DNA from 4 places in the Rhizobium sp. 01T417 genome. Region 4 is predicted to be linked to each of the others. Evidence: predicted binding sites of a transcription regulator. Region 4 holds the regulator's gene; each other region holds the start of a gene.
The links. The regulator LexA, encoded in region 4, represses DNA repair genes until DNA is damaged. The targets are predictions, from matches to a motif close to TGTTCNNNNTGTGTTCNG.
Positions count from the first base shown of each region.

Region 1: the regulator LexA is predicted to act here: its motif matches at 2,108-2,125, upstream of ruvC (crossover junction endodeoxyribonuclease RuvC).
Region 2: the regulator LexA is predicted to act here: its motif matches at 2,252-2,269, upstream of AC1DPR_RS02985 (ImuA family protein).
Region 3: the regulator LexA is predicted to act here: its motif matches at 2,656-2,673, upstream of AC1DPR_RS07975 (ribonuclease T2 family protein).

Region 1 covers NZ_JBFTQH010000052.1:13,697-18,309, forward strand. The annotation lists gene AC1DPR_RS28715 (methyl-accepting chemotaxis protein) at 1-1,925, opposite strand, end outside; gene ruvC (crossover junction endodeoxyribonuclease RuvC) at 2,167-2,679, shown strand; gene ruvA (Holliday junction branch migration protein RuvA) at 2,714-3,331, shown strand; gene ruvB (Holliday junction branch migration DNA helicase RuvB) at 3,411-4,451, shown strand; gene AC1DPR_RS28735 (DinB family protein) at 4,488-4,613, shown strand, end outside.
Region 2 covers NZ_JBFTQH010000002.1:177,613-182,225, reverse strand. The annotation lists gene AC1DPR_RS03010 (VOC family protein) at 1-86, opposite strand, end outside; gene AC1DPR_RS03005 (hypothetical protein) at 200-442, opposite strand; gene AC1DPR_RS03000 (HpcH/HpaI aldolase/citrate lyase family protein) at 554-1,462, shown strand; gene AC1DPR_RS02995 (DUF1737 domain-containing protein) at 1,476-1,682, shown strand; gene AC1DPR_RS02990 (metallopeptidase family protein) at 1,691-2,128, opposite strand; gene AC1DPR_RS02985 (ImuA family protein) at 2,290-3,237, shown strand; gene AC1DPR_RS02980 (Y-family DNA polymerase) at 3,149-4,613, shown strand, end outside.
Region 3 covers NZ_JBFTQH010000005.1:190,717-195,329, reverse strand. The annotation lists gene ettA (energy-dependent translational throttle protein EttA) at 49-1,698, opposite strand; gene AC1DPR_RS07975 (ribonuclease T2 family protein) at 1,908-2,642, opposite strand; gene AC1DPR_RS07970 (alpha/beta hydrolase) at 2,801-3,730, shown strand; gene AC1DPR_RS07965 (DMT family transporter) at 3,747-4,613, shown strand, end outside.
Region 4 covers NZ_JBFTQH010000022.1:1,071-5,683, reverse strand. The annotation lists gene kdsA (3-deoxy-8-phosphooctulonate synthase) at 1-671, opposite strand, end outside; gene AC1DPR_RS20340 (VOC family protein) at 668-1,552, opposite strand; gene lexA (transcriptional repressor LexA) at 1,752-2,468, shown strand; gene AC1DPR_RS20330 (hypothetical protein) at 2,449-3,183, opposite strand; gene AC1DPR_RS20325 (ComEC/Rec2 family competence protein) at 3,174-3,530, opposite strand; gene gltA (citrate synthase) at 4,205-4,613, shown strand, end outside.

The DNA.
Region 1 (4,613 bases), on a different contig from region 4:
AGTTCGCGCACTTCCATGGCGACCACGGCGAAGCCCTTACCGGACTCGCCTGCCCGTGCAGCCTCGACGCCGGCATTGAGCGCCAGCAGGTTGGTCTGGAAGGCGATCGCATCGATAACGGCGATGATCGAATTGATCTGGCGCGACGACGCCTGGATCGCCTCCATCGCGGCAATTGTCTCGCGCATGATCTGGCTGGAGCCGGTCGTCTCCCGCTTGGCGTCGCGGGCGATGCGTTCGGCCTGCTCCGCACGCTCGATCTGAACGCGGACCGACTGGGTGATCGCATCGATCGCATTCGCGGTCTCGGTGATAGAGGCGGCCTGCCGCTCGGTCCGACCGGCAAGCTCATCGGCACCGGTGCGCATTTCCTCGGAACCCGAACGCACGGCCATGGAGTTGCCGCCGATCGCCGTCATCGTTTCGCTGAGGGTAGCCAGCGCCTCGTTGAAGTTGACCCGGAGGCCTTCGAGTTCGTTCGGGAAGCGGGTCTCGATCTGATGGGCAAGATCGCCGTTGGCAAGGTGATGCAGGCCCTCGTCGATCGCCTGGACGACTTCCTGCAGGGTCCGTGCTTCCGCCTCGCGCTCAGCCATGTGCTGCTGGCGATCCCGCTCCGCGCGAGCCCGCGTTTCGTTGCTGGCAGCTTCCAGGTCGCGGCTCTCGACAAGCGACTGCTTGAACCGCGCCAATGCCTTGGCCATCGTGCCGATTTCGTCGCCGCGGTTCTGGCTGCCGATCTCGACTTCGAGGTTGCCGTCGGCGACGTCACGCGTGACGTCCGCGAGCCGGGCAAGCGGCGAGAACAGCAGCTTGGTGATGGCCCAGGTTGCCACGGCCATGATGATCAGAACACCAAACGCAATCATCGTCAGGAGCGTGGCGATCTCCAGCGAGCCAGCATTGAGTTCGCTGATGCGGACGCTTTCCACGACGAGGAAGCGGGAGCCCTGATAATCGATGCCGCGAACATAGGCTCGTGCCGAGCCATCGGCGCGATCGAAGTCGTCGACCGTCATGCCCTTGGCCGACAGCGCGTCCTTCGCGAAGGTGAAAGGCGTGGTATCGAGCGTTGCCAGCTGGCCGGACGAGTTTACGCCGATCGCCGATCCGTCATCCGAGATGATAGCGGCTTGCGCCGTGCTACCGGACACGATGCCCTTGGCGAGAATGCTGGTGATGATGTTGTCGCGGACCTTGAAGAGCATCACGCCCTTCGCCGCGCCGAGCTTGACGATCGGCACGGCATAGAAGATTGCCGACTTGCCGTTCGCCGCGTCGACGCGAAGACCGGAAAAGCCGGTGGGGGCGGAATCGTCAGTCGCCTTTGCGGTGTTGGCGATCGCCTTGGCGAAGGCAAGGCCGGCGCCGGTCGCCTTCCATGCATCGGTCTTCAGGTTCTCCGCGAAATCGTCGTTCTTCTTGTAGGAGTAGAGGACGTTGCCATCGAGATCGGCGATCAGCAGGTCGCTGAAGGCGGTATTCTCCAGGTCGCGGGCCACTTCACCCTGCGTCGTTTCATGGTTGGAGTAGTAGAAGCCGCTTGGTGCCTGCGGCTTCACCAGTTTTTCGCGCTGGTCGGCCGGGTTCGGATTGTTGGTGATGAACACCTTCTTCAATTCGGCGCGCGCATCACCCGACGTCTTCTCGATTGTCTTCCAACCGCTCTTCAGGCTTGTAATCGACATCTGCAACGCTTCGATGCGCGCAATCGAGTTCGCCTGGTTTTCCAACTGCTCAAGCTGATCCTGCAGCATGTCGCCGCGGAAGATCAGGACGCTCTCCTTCGCCTTGAGTGCCTGCTCACCGGAAATGCGGCTGCTGGCGAAGTAAGCAAGCACGTTGATGACCGCAATCGACAGTGCGGTCAGCAGTATAAATGTCGCGATGACCTTGAAGGACAGGGATTTAAATCTCTGAACCATGAACGATGAACCCTTCCGGAACGGCTCATACCGGCAGAGCGTGGAACATCCTGCCGGCTGACCTGAAAACAGAAAACGGGAACCTTGCCTTCCTGAGAAGGGAGTTCCTCTGACATTTTGTGGATCAAAAGTCGGCTATGGAGCTTAAATTGCCGTAAACAGCGCGTGGCAAAAACAAGGAATGTTTTTGTTTTGTTCACATATCGATGGCAGTTATTTGGCGAGTGCAATAGGGTGAAGCATGCAAAATACGATTCGCATCATCGGCGTTGATCCGGGCCTGCGCCGCACGGGCTGGGGAATTATCGACACGCTCGGCAATTCCTTGCGCTTCGTCGCGTCCGGTACGGTCACCTCGGACGGCGACCTGGACCTGGCCTCGCGCCTTTGCCAGCTGCACGATGGCCTGGCGGAAGTCGTGCACAGCTATCAGCCTGATGAGGCTGCCGTCGAACAAACCTTCGTCAACAAGGACGCCGTTGCAACGCTGAAACTCGGGCAGGCACGCGGCATTGCCATGCTGGTCCCTGCCCGCGCCGGTTTGCCCGTCGCCGAATATGCGCCAAACGCTGTCAAGAAGGCGGTCATCGGTGTCGGCCACGGCGAGAAGCAGCAGATCCACATGATGCTGAAAATCCTGATGCCCAAGGTCGAATTCAAGGGCAACGACGCGGCTGATGCGCTGGCCATCGCCATCTGCCACGCTCATAACCGCGGCAGCAGCCGCATGCGGCAGGCGGCGCTTGCCGGCTAATCTTCACTGAAAACCCACCGAACGGACCATTTGCATGATCGGCAAGCTCAAAGGCACCATCGATGAAATCGGCGATGACTACGTCCTCGTCGATGTCCACGGCGTCTGCTACGTCGCCTTCTGCTCGGCGCGCACGCTCTCCCGCCTCGGCTCGGTGGGCGAGGCCTGTGTGCTTTTCATCGAGACCTATGTTCGCGAAGACCAGCTGAAGCTCTTCGGCTTCATGACCGCGCTCGAGAGAGAGTGGTTCATTCTCCTGCAGAGCGTACAGGGCGTTGGTGCAAAGGTGGCGCTCGCCGTCCTTTCGACCCTGCCTCCAAGCGAACTGGCGAACGCCATCGCGCTGCAGGATCGCACGGCAGTCGCCCGCGCTCAGGGCGTTGGTCCCAAGGTTGCCGTGCGCATCGTCACCGAACTGAAGAACAAGGCGCCGGCCTTCGCCGGAGAAGCGTCGGCCACCATCGGCCTCAAGCAGGAGCTCGGTGAAGGTGTTGCCGCTGCCCCTGTCGCCGACGCGGTATCCGCGCTGACGAACCTCGGCTATTCCCGCGACCAGGCTGCCAATGCCGTTGCCGCCGCAATGAAGACCGCCGGTGAAGGCGCCGACAGCGCCAAGCTCATCCGCCTTGGGTTGAAGGAACTGGCTCGCTGATCCAATTGCCCGAGCGGGTGCCAAAAGCGTTCGGCTTGGTGTATTGGTCACGAGCGTTTGAAGATTGGGAAATGCCAGCATGAGTGAAGCCGCGCGCCTGATATCGGCCGAGAAACGAGGCGAAGACCTGGATGTGACGCTGCGGCCGCAGTCGCTGGACGAGTTCACCGGACAGGCGGAAGCGCGCGCAAACCTGAAGGTGTTCATCGAGGCGGCGAAGAACCGTGGTGAGGCGCTGGATCACGTCCTTTTCGTTGGCCCGCCCGGCCTCGGCAAGACGACGCTCGCGCAGATCATGGCGAAGGAACTCGGCGTCAATTTCCGCTCGACGTCCGGTCCGGTTATTGCCAAGGCGGGCGATCTCGCCGCTCTACTGACCAATCTCGAAGAGCGCGACGTGCTCTTCATCGACGAAATTCACCGGCTCAACCCGGCCGTCGAGGAAATCCTCTACCCCGCGATGGAGGATTTCCAGCTCGACCTCATCATCGGCGAGGGACCAGCCGCGCGCTCTGTCAAGATCGACCTGTCGAAATTCACCCTAGTTGCAGCAACGACCCGCCTTGGCCTTTTGACCACGCCGCTTCGCGACCGTTTCGGCATTCCCGTGCGCCTGAGCTTCTATACCGTCGAGGAATTGGAGCTGATCGTTCGACGCGGCGCACGCCTGATGAACCTGCCCATGACCGACGAGGGTGCACGGGAAATCGCCCGGCGCGCTCGTGGAACGCCCCGTATTGCCGGTCGCCTGCTGCGGCGCGTGCGCGATTTCGCGGAAGTGGCGAAGGCTGAAGCCGTCACCCGCGAGATTGCCGATGAGGCGCTGACCCGGCTGCTCGTCGACAACATGGGCCTCGACCAGCTCGACAAGCGCTACCTCAACATGATCGCGGTCAATTTCGGCGGCGGCCCCGTCGGCATCGAAACCATCGCCGCAGGGCTTTCCGAACCACGCGACGCGATCGAGGACATCATCGAGCCCTACATGATTCAGCAGGGTTTCATTCAGCGCACCCCACGCGGCCGCGTCCTGACCGCGACGGCCTGGAAGCACCTCGGCATGCAGCCCCCAAAGGATCTGGAAGCGGCACAGTTTCGCTTGTTCCAGGAGGACGACTGACGCTTGCGGGTTGCCCGTCAAGAAACGGAGTTACCGATGCCGACTTTCGACCCATGCAGGACCACACGGAAGCTTGCCTATAACAATGCGCTTGCGAACCATCGCCTGCATGAAGCCTGCAGCACGTTGAAGCCGGGAGAGTTCGAGGCGGCACGCGTAAGC
Region 2 (4,613 bases), on a different contig from region 4:
AAAGCACCGTCGACGGTGACATAAGGCAACAAGCCATTCTTGACCGGCGGCATTTTCGTTGCGCCGGTTTCCGTTGCGGTATCCATTCTGTCCTCCATTGTTTGATTTGGTTTGGGCAAAAGCCCTGGCCTTTCAAAGACGCGGGAAGATCAGCCGAGCCGACAGCGATGTCGAAATTTTTCTGGAAACGACCCGACGGTCAGAGGTCGATGATCGTGCCGCGCCCGTCATTCCAGATACGCATGCTCTCGCCGGAATGTGACTTCGTTCTGGCGGTGGCGCGAACGGGGGCCGGTTTCATCTTCAGCGAAAGCGCGCGGCCAACCATGAGCACCGTCAGGATACCGCCAACTGCGAGCGTCACAGAAAATGTGAGGAGCGCCAACGCAATGAAGGCTGTGATGCCTGCGAGCAGGAGGAAGACGGAACGAATGCTTTGCATGGTTTAGACCTTTCTTCGGAAAGGAATGTGGTCCTTCATTTCTTTCTCTGCAAGGTGAGCATGGCTTTTTGTTGTCTTGCCACCCATCACAAAGCTTGGCACAGATTTGTGATGACCCGCAACTCTCCGACTCGTTCCTTGAATCTCCGCCGTTCGGTGCTAAGCGTTCCGGCCATCAATGCACGCGCCTTGGAAAAGACCCATGCGCTCGATTGCGACGCCGTGATCTTCGATCTCGAGGACTCGGTGGCGCCGGAGCGAAAGGCGGAAGCCCGCGACAATCTGAAAGCCTTTTTTTCGGGCCCTCCTCTGGTGAACAAGGAGCGGATCATCCGCATCAATGCGCTGGCTTCCACATTCGGCAATGCCGACATGGAGCTGGTCTTGGCATTGGAACCGGATGCCGTGCTTCTGCCGAAAGTGGCCGAGCCTCAGGATGTGATGTCCATCAGCGACCGGCTTGCCGATGCCGATGCGCCGGAAAGCCTCCGCATCTGGGCGATGATCGAAACGCCCCGCGGCATTCTGAACGCGGCGGCGATCGCCGAAGCCGGACGCACGCCGGGCTCAAGACTCGATTGTTTCGTCGTTGGCCTCAACGACCTGCGCAAAGAGACCGGTGTCTTGCCGCAGCCCGGCCGCACCTATCTCGTGCCCTGGCTGATGCAGGTGGTACTTGCCGTGCGTGCCTATGGCCTCGACGCGATCGACAGTGTCTTCAATGATTTCAAGGACGCAGATGCCTTCGACGCCGAATGCGCGCATGCCCGGGCCATGGGCTTCGACGGCAAGATGCTGATCCATCCTGCTCAGATCGAAGCGTCAAACCGGCATTTCGGCCCGGACAATGCGGCAATTGCCGAGGCGGAGGCAATCATCGCCGCCTTTGCCGACCCGGCTGCCGAAGGTCTGAACGTCATCAATGTCAATGGACGGATGATCGAGCGGCTGCATCTTGTCCAGGCGGAAAGTCTGGTTCATAAAGCCCGCCTGATTACTGAGCGCCAAACGGCGAAGTGAAAGACGACTCTAGATGAAGCTTTATCGCCTTCTGACCGGCCAGGATGATGCCGCTTTCTGTCATCGCGTAACCGACGCCCTCAACAAGGGCTGGTCGCTGAACGGCTCGCCGTCGCTGACCTTCAACACCCAGACCGGCCAGGTGATGTGCGCTCAGGCGATCGTCAAGGAAGTCGAAGGCAAGGACTACCACCCGGACATGAAGCTATCCGAACAGTAAGCGAAGGCTTAGCGTTCGGCCGCCTCTTCGGCACTTGCCTCGATCCGTTCCATGTCGTCGTCGCTGAGACCGAAATGGTGGCCGATCTCGTGGATGAGGACGTGGGTGATGATATCGCCCAGCGTCTCGTCGTTCTCGGCCCAGTAGTCGAGGATCGGCCGCCTGTAGAGGCGGATACGGTTCGGCAGTTCGCCGGTTTCCATCGTGAAACGCTCCGAGATGCCCCGGCCTTCAAAGAGGCCGAGAAGGTCGAATGGCGTTTCCAGCGCCATGTCCTCGAACACGTCGTCGTCAGGGAAATCCTCGATCTCGATGGTCAGATTGGTGGTCAGCGAGCGGAATTCTTCCGGCAGGTGGCTATATGCCTCCATCGCCAACGACTCGAAGGTACTGATCGTCGGCGCGTGGCGATCCCGCCAATCCTCGCTCTGGTCTATGCGGGCCATTAATATTCCTTCCTTTGCCGCCCATATAGAACCTTTGCGCACGATTTTCGAGAGCGGAATCAAAGGCAGGAATAAATTCACATCAAATGCCTGTTGACTCTTTCGCCCGCCTCTGGAATCCATAAGAACATAACAGGAACATCTGAGACTTGGAGAACGTCATGGCACAGTCGGCCGTGACGCGCGAGCGGCTTTTTGCGCTCCGCGAAACCATTGCAAAGCTTGAAGGGAAGCCCGCGCCGGCCTTGGCGGCCGCGCAAAGCGAAGCCTTGGCCGACAAAGGCCTCGCCGCCAAGAACGACAGCGGCCCGCGTCTTCCTCTTGGAATACCCGCACTCGACGAGGCGATCGATGGCGGCTTGCCGCTCGACGGGATCACCGAGGCTCGCACCGACCTCTTGCGGGAGGCCGGTGCCGGCAGCGGCTTTGTGCTGGCGCTTGCCGCCATGCTGCAGCGTCAAGTCGAGGAGAGCCACAGTGCGCCGCTACCGATCCTGTGGATCGCGGACATGGTTTCCACGATGGAAGCAGGCGTCCCCTACGCCGTAGGGTTACGAGATTTCGGTCTGAAACCGGACCAGTTCTTCTATGCCAGTCCGCGCAAGCTTGAAGACGCTCTCTGGCTTGCGGAATCTGCAGTCGAAAGCGGCGTTTTTCCTGCGACGGTTCTGGAGATCCGCGGCAACCCAAAGCCCTTCGGCCTGACGGAGAGCCGTCGTTTGAGCTTGCGGGCGAAAGCATCGAAACGCCCGCTTTTCCTGTTGCGGCAGGCTGGAGAGGAAGAAGCCAGCAGCGCTTATTTCCGCTTCCTTGCAGCACCCGCGCCGGCACAGGCGCGCCCCTTGCCGGATGGCACGATGCTGGGCGGTAGCATCGGCAATCCGGTTTTTCATCTCACCCTGGAGAAGAGCCGCAACCCGGCTCCCCTCTCCTTTCTACTGGAGTGGAACCCCCATGACCGCCGTTTTTTCGCCGTCTCCCAATCAGCCAACCCTCGCCTTCCAGACGAACGCGCAACGCATTCTGGCACTCCACTTTCCGCACCTTCCAACCGACCGGATCGCAAGAAAGAAATGGGGGCTCTCCTGGCGTTCGCACGGACGTCCTGAAGCCGCACCGATCGTCTGTTCCAGCCGCCTCAACAATACGATGCGGCTGACGGCACTGGACGAGGCTGCCGAAACACTCAATCTCCGAAAGCATATGGGTGTCGCCGAAGCCCGCGCCATCTACCCCACGCTTGATGTGATCGAGGACGACCCAGCCGCCAACCGGCGCTTCCTGGAAGCGATCGCCGACTGGTGCGATCGCTATACCCCGCTTGTTGCTCTCGACGGCGTCGATGGCTTGTTCCTTGACATTACCGGGTGCGCCCATCTGTTTGGCGGTGAGACGCCCCTTCTCAAGGATATTCTCGCACGGCTCTTCCAGATGGGAATTGACGCCCGCGGCGCCATCTCTTCCTCGCCTGGATTGTCCTGGGCCATCAGCCGTTTTGGCCAAGGCGGCATCATCGAGCATGGGGAGGCAGAACAGGCGTTGGCTCCCCTGCCCGTCGCGGCCCTGCGTCTCGAGGACGAAACCATAGGGGGCCTGGACAAGATGGGCCTCAAATATGTCGGCGATTTGCTGACCGCGCCCCGCGCCCCCCTCGCCCGCCGCTTTGGGGGAGCTGTGCTCTTGAGGCTCGATCAGGCGCTTGGGACCGATGAAGAGCCGGTCTCTCCACGCCTGCCGGTCGCAAGCCTCTCGGTCGAACGTCGCCTGATTGAGCCGATCGGAGCCGAAGACGATATCCTCGCACTCACGGGTCAGGTTGCCGTCTCCCTGAAGCCCTCGCTGGAAGCCCGCGGTGTCGGCGGCCGTATCTTCGAGTTGGTCCTGTTCCGTGTCGACGGCAAGGTTTTTCGCATTTCTGCCGGGACCGCGCAGCCCTTGCGGGAGCCCAAGCGCATTGCCGCCCTCTTTGCCGAACGCCTGCAGGCAATTCACGACGATTTCGATGCGGGTTACGGATTCGAGATCCTTCGTCTCAACGTACTCCTGCACGAAGATTTCGTGACGTCACAGGGAGACTTCGAACACCGCCAGCGGAAGGACGCGTCTCTTGCTGCCTTCGTGGATCGGGTTTCAGCTCGCCTCGGAGAAGACTGCCTGCAAACCTTCCAATTGCGGGAGAGCCACATACCGGAAAGAGCCTACACTACAGTGCCGGCAATCGAACATCTGTCCGCCCCGAAAACCCGGGAGGGGCATCTGCCACCAGCCAGGAGCGAACGGCCCATCCGGCTATTGCGGAAAGCGGAGCCGATGGATGCCTTTGCCATCGAAATCCCTGATGGCGCACCAGCGAGCTTTCACTGGCGGCGCATGCAGCACCGTGTCTTGAAGAGCGAGGGCCCGGAGCGGCTGGCAATGGAATGGTGGCTCGATGGCGTAGATGGAAAGGATGCTGGGGATCGGGACTATTTCCGGATCGAAGACG
Region 3 (4,613 bases), on a different contig from region 4:
AGCCCCGGCGAACCGGGGCTTCCAGGTCTCCAACGCGATATTGGGTGATCAGCGCGTCAGGCGCTTGTAAGTCACCCGATGCGGATTGATCGAATCGACACCGAGACGGCGCATCTTGTCCTTTTCGTAGTCTTCGAAATTGCCTTCGAACCACTCGACATGGCTGTCGCCTTCAAAGGCGAGGATGTGCGTCGCCAGACGGTCGAGGAACATGCGATCGTGGCTGATGATGACGGCGCAACCGGCGAAGTTTTCGAGCGCATCCTCGAGTGCTGCCAACGTTTCCGTATCGAGGTCGTTGGTCGGTTCGTCGAGCAGGATGACGTTGCCGCCGGCCTTCAGCATCTTGGCAAGGTGAACGCGGTTGCGCTGACCGCCGGAAAGCGTGCCGACCTTCTGCTGCTGGTCGCCGCCCTTGAAGTTGAAGGCGCCGCAATAGGCACGGCTGTTCACTTCATGCTTGCCGAGCTTGATGATGTCGTTGCCGCCGGAGATTTCCTCCCAGACCGTCTTGTTGCCGTCGAGTGCGTCGCGGCTCTGGTCGACATAGCCGAGATCAACGGTCTCGCCGATACGGATCTCGCCGCTATCGGGCTTTTCCTGGTCCGTGATCATACGGAACAGCGTCGTCTTGCCGGCGCCGTTCGGACCGATGACGCCGACGATACCGCCGGGCGGCAGCTTGAAGGTGAGGTTCTCGATGAGCACGGTATCGCCGTAGCCCTTGGTGAGGTTCTCGGCTTCGATGACCACCTGGCCAAGGCGCTCGCCGACCGGGATGACGATCTGCGCATCGCCGGGGCGACGGGCCTCTGCCGCCGCGACCAACTCGTCATAGGCACGGATACGCGCCTTGGACTTTGCCTGGCGGGCCTTCGGGCTGGCGGCCATCCATTCCTGCTCGCGGCTGATCGCCTTCTGGCGGGAGGCCTCTTCGCGGCCCTCCTGCTGCATGCGCTTGGCCTTCGATTGAAGATAGGCGGAGTAGTTGCCCTCGTAGGGGATACCGCGACCACGGTCGAGTTCGAGGATCCAGCCCGTGACGTTGTCGAGGAAGTAGCGATCGTGGGTGATCATCAGGACCGAGCCGGGGTATTGGCGCAAATGTTTTTCAAGCCAGGCAATCGTCTCGGCGTCGAGGTGGTTGGTTGGTTCGTCGAGCAGCAGCAGGTCGGGCTGCGCCAACAACAGGCGGCAGAGCGCCACGCGGCGCTTTTCGCCGCCGGAGAGCTTCTCGACCGAAGAGTCGCCTGGCGGGCAGCGCAGCGCGTCCATGGCCATTTCGACCTGGCTTTCAAGGTCCCAGAGATTCTGGCTGTCAATGACGTCCTGGAGCTTGGCGCCCTCTTCCGCGGTCTCGTCGGAATAGTTCATCATCAACTCGTTGTAGCGATCGAGGATCGCCTTCTTCGGCGCAACGCCTTCCATGACGTTCTCAAGGACCGTCTTCGACGCATCGAGTTGCGGCTCCTGCGCGAGGTAGCCAAGGGTAGCGCCTTCGGCGAGCCACGCCTCGCCGGTATATTCCTTGTCGAGGCCTGCCATGATGCGCAGAACGGTCGACTTACCAGCACCGTTCGGGCCGAGGATACCGATCTTGGCATCCGGATAGAAAGAAAGGTGGATATTTTCCAACACCTTCTTGTTGCCGTACGCCTTGTTGAGGCCGGCCATATGGTAGATGAACTGACGTGCCATAGATAATTCGCTCCGCGCGGGAATTTGAGTTTTGCCGCTATTTAGGCGAATTGGGGCCAAGGAGCAACGCGCGGCGGCCAAAAACCAGAGGCTTTTGCAGCATTCATAGCCGAACTCGGCACGCTCCTCTACCGTAGCGTCGCATGATCAAGGCGCAGCTAGTCGCGGCGCGTGGACGGACGAAGGCTCGTTTTCGATGAGAGGCAGTCTCAGAACCCTGCAGCGTCCACGACGCCCTCATTGCAGCCGAACGACGTCCGCCCTGCCCCCTGGATAAGGTCACGAAGGCTTGCTTGCTCGTTCGATGTCGCGCCCTCCGACAGCCCGATAGTAAGTTCGCTGATAACGCGGCCTCTGCTGGCCCGTCGGCAGCTCATCTTGACGCGATCGCCGGCACCGGGGCCGAAGCTCTTGTCGAAAGCCGCCTTGATCGCCTCCGCCGTCAGTGGCTTGCCGATATTGGTCGCGAACAGATCGCGGACTGCCGAGGCGTTCAGCTCGTTGATCAACCGAACCGACGCGCTGAAATAGTCGTCGGCGCTCATCTTCGTGCAGGTGCCGTGCTTGGTCCACTCATGCCGCTCCAGGCCGGATTGCGTACCGGGCATCGCCTTATCGAGGGCTGTCTTGGTCTCCGCCGAAAGCTCTACCTCAGGCAGCCTCCCCCACTCGCCGTCCTTGTCGGCGCTCCGCAGGGTACCAGAGACGTCGCAATAGTCCTTCCGCATCGGCCAGAGCCCGTGCAGCGAAAAATTGGTCGCGTCAAACCTCTCCCTGGTCTGGCTGCGGCATTCCGGCTTGCGCTGGTTGGTTTCACAGAACGCGGGTTGCCAGCTGGCCGCCAGAATGAAGCGCGTCCTTCCGCCGCCGTCCTGGGCTCCCGCAACGCCAGCGGCCGCAATTCCTATCAAGACTACAGCCATGCGCAGAAATGGATTGCTCATTCTCACCCCCACAAAGAACAATTCATGAACAGGAAATCACGCCGCGTTTGTTTTCACAACCCTCAATCCGTAGGGTACGAAAAATCCCTTGGCATAAATATCTGGGCGTGTTGCTTTTCACGGCCGATCTGGTCTTCTCCCGGCAACGGGAGGATATGATGTTCGCAGAAACGCAACGCCTTGAAACGGCGGACGCTTCACTCGCCTTTCATCATGAGCCGGCGCAATCCGAGGCACGCGGAATTCTCCTTGTGTCTCATGGGCTGGCCGAGCATTCCAGACGTTACTCCCGTTTTGCGGCAGCGATGGCAGCCCGCGGCTACCATGTGTTCGCCTTCGATCACCGTGGGCACGGCGAAACGACTGGCCCGGATGCGCCAATCGGGCGTTTTTCCCGCCGCAACGGCATGCGACAGGTTATCGACGATGTCGGCTCTGTCCGCGAGCTTGCCGTAAAGCAATATCCCGGCCTCCCCGTCATCCTCTTCGGGCACTCGATGGGCGGGCTCATCGCGCTCAACGCGGCGATCACCTATCCGGAGAAATATGACGCCATTGCCGTCTGGAATTCGAATTTCAACCCGGGCCTATCGGGACGGGCCGCCCAGGCGGTCCTGTTGGCAGAACGAGCCCTTAAGGGCTCCGATGTTCCAAGCGGCATCCTACCGAAGCTCACCTTCGGCACCTGGGGGAAGTCCATTGCCAACCGTCGAACCGAGTTCGACTGGCTAAGCCGCGATCCTGTTGAGGTCGACAAATACATTGCTGACCCTCTGTGTGGCTTCGATGCTTCCGTGTCGCTCTGGCTCGATATTTTCGAGATGACGTTTCGCGCACCACAAGAGGCGCAACTGGACCGGCTGCCGAAGCACACGCCGATCCACCTTGTCGGTGGCGGACAGGATCCGGCAACAGATAACGGAAAAGCGGTGATCTGGCTGTCAAAGCATTTGAAAGCTCACGGCTTCTCCCGTATCAGGACACAGATATATCAGGACATGCGCCACGAAACGCTGAATGAAATTGGAGCGGACGCGGCCATCGCCGCATTCGCCGACTGGTGCGACGAAGCGATCGCAAGATCCTGAACTGAAGGGTTTCGCGATGAGCAATGGCATTTCGTCCCGTTCTGCCTCCGCTTCGGAGGTTTCGACCGGCATTCTCCTGATGTTCCTGTCGGTGCTGGTGTCCCCGATCATCGACATCTTTTCCAAGCTCGCGATCGCTACGATTCCTGCAGCGGAAATCACCGCCGCCCGCTTTGTGGTGCAGGCTCTCTGCATGTTACCGATCGTTGTCTGGCGAGGAAGCTGGAAGACCTTCTCCTGGCGAGCCAATATCTTTCACGCCATCCGAGGCGCCATCATTACCATTTCCATGGTCTCCTTTGTTACGACGCTGAAGTTCATGCCGGTTGCTGACGCCATCGCGATTTTCTTCGTCGAGCCGATCATATTGACGATCCTGAGCAGTATCTTCCTCAAGGAGACGATCGGCTGGCGCCGCTACATTGCCTGCGGCGTCGGCTTCTTCGGCGCGATGCTGATTATCCAGCCGAGCTTTCAAGAGGTCGGCTACGTCGCGCTTCTGCCCGTCGTCAGCGCTTTCTGCATCGCCATCTTCGCCTTGATGACCCGCGTGCTTTCGCACCGAGAAGATCCGTGGGCGATGCAGCTTCAGATGGGCATCTGGGGTCTGCTGTTCTGCGCGATCCTGCTTGCCTTTGGCAGCGGCACAGGTTCCGACATCTTCGACGCGGTGATGCCGGATGGCCGGGGCTACTTCTATCTGGTCGGCGTCGGTGTCACGGCGGCCATTGCCGGCATCTTCGGCGTCTATGCCTATCGTGCAGCACCTGCCTCCATTTTGGCACCACTGCAGTATTTCGAGATCGTGTCGGCGACCTTTTTCGCCTGGCTCGTATTCGATGACTTTCCGGATGCGCTCAAGTGGGTCGGTATCCTGATCATT
Region 4 (4,613 bases):
AACTCGCGCTGCCCTCCGCTCGAACCGCCCTGCCCGCCCGGCTGCTGGACCGAATGCGTGGCGTCGAAGACCACGGGGGCGCCCATCGCCGCCATGACAGGCAGCGATCGCATGTCGGAGACCAGCGTATTGTAGCCGAAGGAAGCACCGCGTTCGCAAAGCAAGATGTTCGGATTTCCGCTCGAATTCAGCTTGTTGAGAACGTTCTTCATGTCCCAGGGCGCGAGGAACTGCCCCTTCTTGACGTTGATGACGCGGCCGGTCTTGGCGGCGGCAACGAGCAGGTCGGTCTGACGGCTGAGGAAAGCTGGGATCTGCAGGATGTCGACGACGGTGGACACCTCGGCACACTGCTCTTCGGTATGAATGTCGGTCAGGACAGGAAAGCCGTATTCCCTCTTGAGATCGGCGAACACTTCAAGCGCCGTTTCGAGGCCGATACCGCGCTGCGCTGACAGCGACGTCCGGTTCGCCTTGTCAAAGGAGGACTTGTAGACGAGGCCGAGACCAAGCTTGTCGCAGAGTTCCTTCAGCACACCGGCGACCATGAAGGCATGCTCGCGGCTCTCCATCTGACAAGGCCCGGCAATCAGCGACAGCTTGCCGGAATTCGAAAAGGTGACGCGGCCGGCGCCTTCGCCGACCACGACTTCGGAATTTGTCTGGCTCATCGTTTCTCCTCGAAGGCGAAGAGAGCGCCCTGTCCGGGCGCGGCCTTCACCAGAATTCGATTGTTCTTGCGCGTATAGGTCATCCCGTTAGCAGCCAATTGCGCTTCTGTCACGGCGAGATCGCCTACTTTGAAAACGATGGCAACACCACGCAGACCGCGATCGTCGGAAGGCGCAGGGATGTCGAAGTAGGCGTCCAGTCCATCCGGGGAGAGAACACTCACTCTGGCATTCGGAGTTGTCACGCTCACACCGAAGGCCTCATTGGTCGTTCCCAAGCTGTGGGCGGCGGCGCGCAGGAATGGTCCAAACGCCTTGGGGTCGGGTGCCCCAAGCACGATCTCTGCGATCCCAACCACCCCATTTGCATGCACTTGCAGGGCTTTCCGGTCGGCTGGCAGCGGGTTGACACGTTGGCATGTGAAGAAAAAGAAATCTGGAGCGCGCAGGTCAACTGCAAAGGCGAGCTTAAATGCAGCCGTCACCTCCGAGCCATCGGGCATCTTCATCGGCCGCTCGAACTGCAGCATCTCGCCGCCATTGATCTTTTCGGACAGAAACCGGGCATGGTCGCGATCGGCATCCGCCGTCGCAAAGACCACGGCAGACAGCCCATCGTCTCCACATCGGAATCGAAAGGCACGGTCCCGCGCGGTGAAGACATTGCCTTTCTGCGCCGAAGCTTCATGCAGTTCGGCATTGGCGACCCCGAGAGGCTCCAGATAAGTTTCGTCGGCGAAGAATATGCAGGCATTCTCGGTCCCAAACGGGTGCCGGGCGTCGGGCGCGACGGTGAATCCCAGCTTTCCGAGACGCTCGCGCGAGAGCCTGATATTTGGAACCGGCAGCACGATGTGGTCCAGCGGATGCGCTTCGCTCATGGCAACTTCTCCGGAATTTGCGAAGATGTGCGCCGGGCAACAGGACAATGCAACCCCCTTCTACGCTTTCGGTCAAATGAGACGCAAAAACTCAGCAAGTTGCAGGCAAGTTTTACGAAAATTTAGGTACTTGCGGAACACATATGGAACATATAGTGTCTGTTCTGGCTTTGTTTCACGACTCTGGGGTTCAACTTCGATGCTGACGCGCAAGCAACAGGAGCTTCTTCTCTTCATTCACGAGCGAATGAAGGAGTCCGGTGTCCCCCCTTCTTTTGATGAAATGAAGGATGCCTTGGACCTCGCGTCGAAGTCAGGCATCCACCGCCTGATTACCGCGCTGGAGGAACGGGGCTTCATTCGCCGACTGCCGAATCGAGCCCGCGCTCTGGAAGTCATCAAACTGCCCGAGGCATATAACCCGAGCCTGCAGCCCCGCCGCGGTTTTTCGCCGAGCGTTATCGAAGGCAGCCTCGGCAAACCACAGCCAGTTGTGGCGCCGAAGCCAGCGCCGCAGGCTGACAACGGCGGTCCTGCCTCTGTACCGGTCATGGGACGGATTGCTGCCGGCGTACCGATTTCGGCAATTCAGAACAATACCCATGACATCACGGTTCCGGCGGACATGCTTGGCCCAGGCGAGCACTATGCGCTTGAGGTCAAGGGCGACTCGATGATCGAGGCCGGCATCTTTGATGGCGACACGGTAATCATCCGCAACGGCAGCACCGCCAATGCCGGCGACATCGTTGTTGCGCTTGTCGATGATGAGGAAGCGACGCTCAAGCGCTTCCGCCGGAAAGGCGCCTCCATCGCACTTGAGGCGGCAAACCCGGCTTACGAGACGCGCATTTTCGGGCCTGACCGTGTCAAGGTCCAGGGCAAGCTTGTCGGCCTCATTCGCCGCTATCATTGAAGGCAAGCGGCTCGCCGTCAAAGGTGCCGCTTCGCCAATTATACGCCCGATGGCGGATCCAAGGGCGGTCGAGCCTCGTATAGGCCGTCGTGACGACGGGGCTACCTTGATCGTCGATCCTTACCTCAGCGGCACCAAAGCGACGCAAGTTTTCGCCGGTGAACAAAAGTGCGCCCGACCGACACCCCGTCGTGCGGAGGCGAGCGGGTGTCACGACGATATCGGCCGTATCGCAGGCAGCGCCGAAGTAAGCGGGATTTTCGACGATCGTCACGACGTAGCCGCTATCGTGCGTGGCTGTGCACCAGACGCCTTTCAGGCATACAAATCGGTTCTCAGCGCTCGTCGCAGCCTGACGTAACGCATCGCGGGCATTGCGCAATTCCACGGCAGATAACCTTTCCGATCTGCCTTGAATGTCCCGCCGCCTGATAGCGTTGACACCCTTCAACAATTGCGGTGGTTGATCTAGCTCCGCGGCGAGCGCCATTCGCCATTGGTCGAAAATGAAGTCAGGCGGATGCGGCCGGTTCGGTGCAAGGACTTGTCCTCTCACAATCGCGACGAGATTGCCGTCTTCGGCAATGACCATGTCGGGCGGCGGTTCGCTCGGCGCAACCACAACAAGCACTGTTGCCAGCGCCGCAATGCCAGCGCCGAGGTAGCGGATCTTGGAGCGCAGAAGGGCAAGTAAGAGGAACCCTGCTACCGCCACAGGAAAATACCAACCCGGCAATCTGCCGATATCGATATTGCCGCCCAGGTCGAGACCATCTGGGCAATGGCGATCACGATGTCGAGCCCGAAACCGGCAATTTTCCATGGAATGACGTCGAGGCCCAAAGGTGTCAGCAGCATAGCGAGCATGCCCATCGGCATCACCACGAAAGAGACCACCGGCATGGCCATGAGATTTGCCGGCAGACCATAAGCGTTGAGCCGGTGGAAGTGCTCGACGGCGAAAAGCGCGGTCGAGAAGCCGCCGATCATCGCGGTCAGCAGGATGCCACCAAAGAAGCATATGATGAAAACGACGGGCGTTACTGCGGCGACCTGCAGCAAGGGATGTTCGTGCGGCGGCCTTCTTGACCAGATCGCGTAAACCGGCGACGAGGGCAAGCGTCGCCGCAAACGACATCCGGAGCTCGGCCGGGGCACTTCCAAGCACGAACCAGAGGATCGCGCCCGCCCCAGCGAAGACGGACGAAACCAGGAAGAACCGCCCATGCTCTATCTCCGTTGCCACGGCGAGACGAAGCCACACGGTACAACGATCCGACGCCGTCCTTATCCGTGTCGGCCACGGCACGAAGGATTGCGTCCGGAAAGTTAGCGGAGGTTCCGCAGGAACTCGTGGCACGAGAAAAGAAGGCTGTGGCGCGCGCCCAAACGCGTCCGCGCCGGGTGTGGCTTCCCTCACCTCCAATGGCCTCAACCCCGGCATGCATTGCGCCCAAAAACAGCCGCCCGTACAACCAGAATGAAAGCTAACGGGCTTCCAAGCAAGAATAATCGATTGAAATCTGAAGGAAAATCGGAAGCCGGAAAAGCTAAGGATAATCATCAGCTTCTGCTATGCGCAGGGGTCATCGCAGAAGTGCCCAAAAGTTGATACTGCGATGCACAAAATGGCGTCACGGTAACTTGGCATTAGGCGCGCGATCATATAGCAATCATCGACGACGCTTAACCCTATGGCGCTTTTATGGCGCCAACCGCCAGTTTGGAGGATCATAATGACGGAACAAAGCGCAACACTGAAAATCGGTGACAAATCAGTCGATCTCGCCGTCAAGAGCGGCACCATCGGTCCTGACGTCATCGATATCGGCGCCCTGTACAAGAACACGGCTTCCTTCACGTACGATCCTGGTTTCACCTCGACCGCGTCCTGTGAATCGAAAATCACCTATATCGACGGTGACGCCGGCGTACTGCTGCATCGCGGCTATCCGATCGAGCAGCTCGCCGAGCACGGCGACTTCCTCGAAGTCTGCTACCTGCTTCTCTACGGAGAACTGCCGACCGCAGCCCAGAAGAAGGACTTCGACTATCGCGTGACGCATCACACGATGGTGCATGAGCAGATGAGCCGGTTCTTCACGGGCTTCCGCCGCGATGCACATCCGATGGCTGTCATGTGCG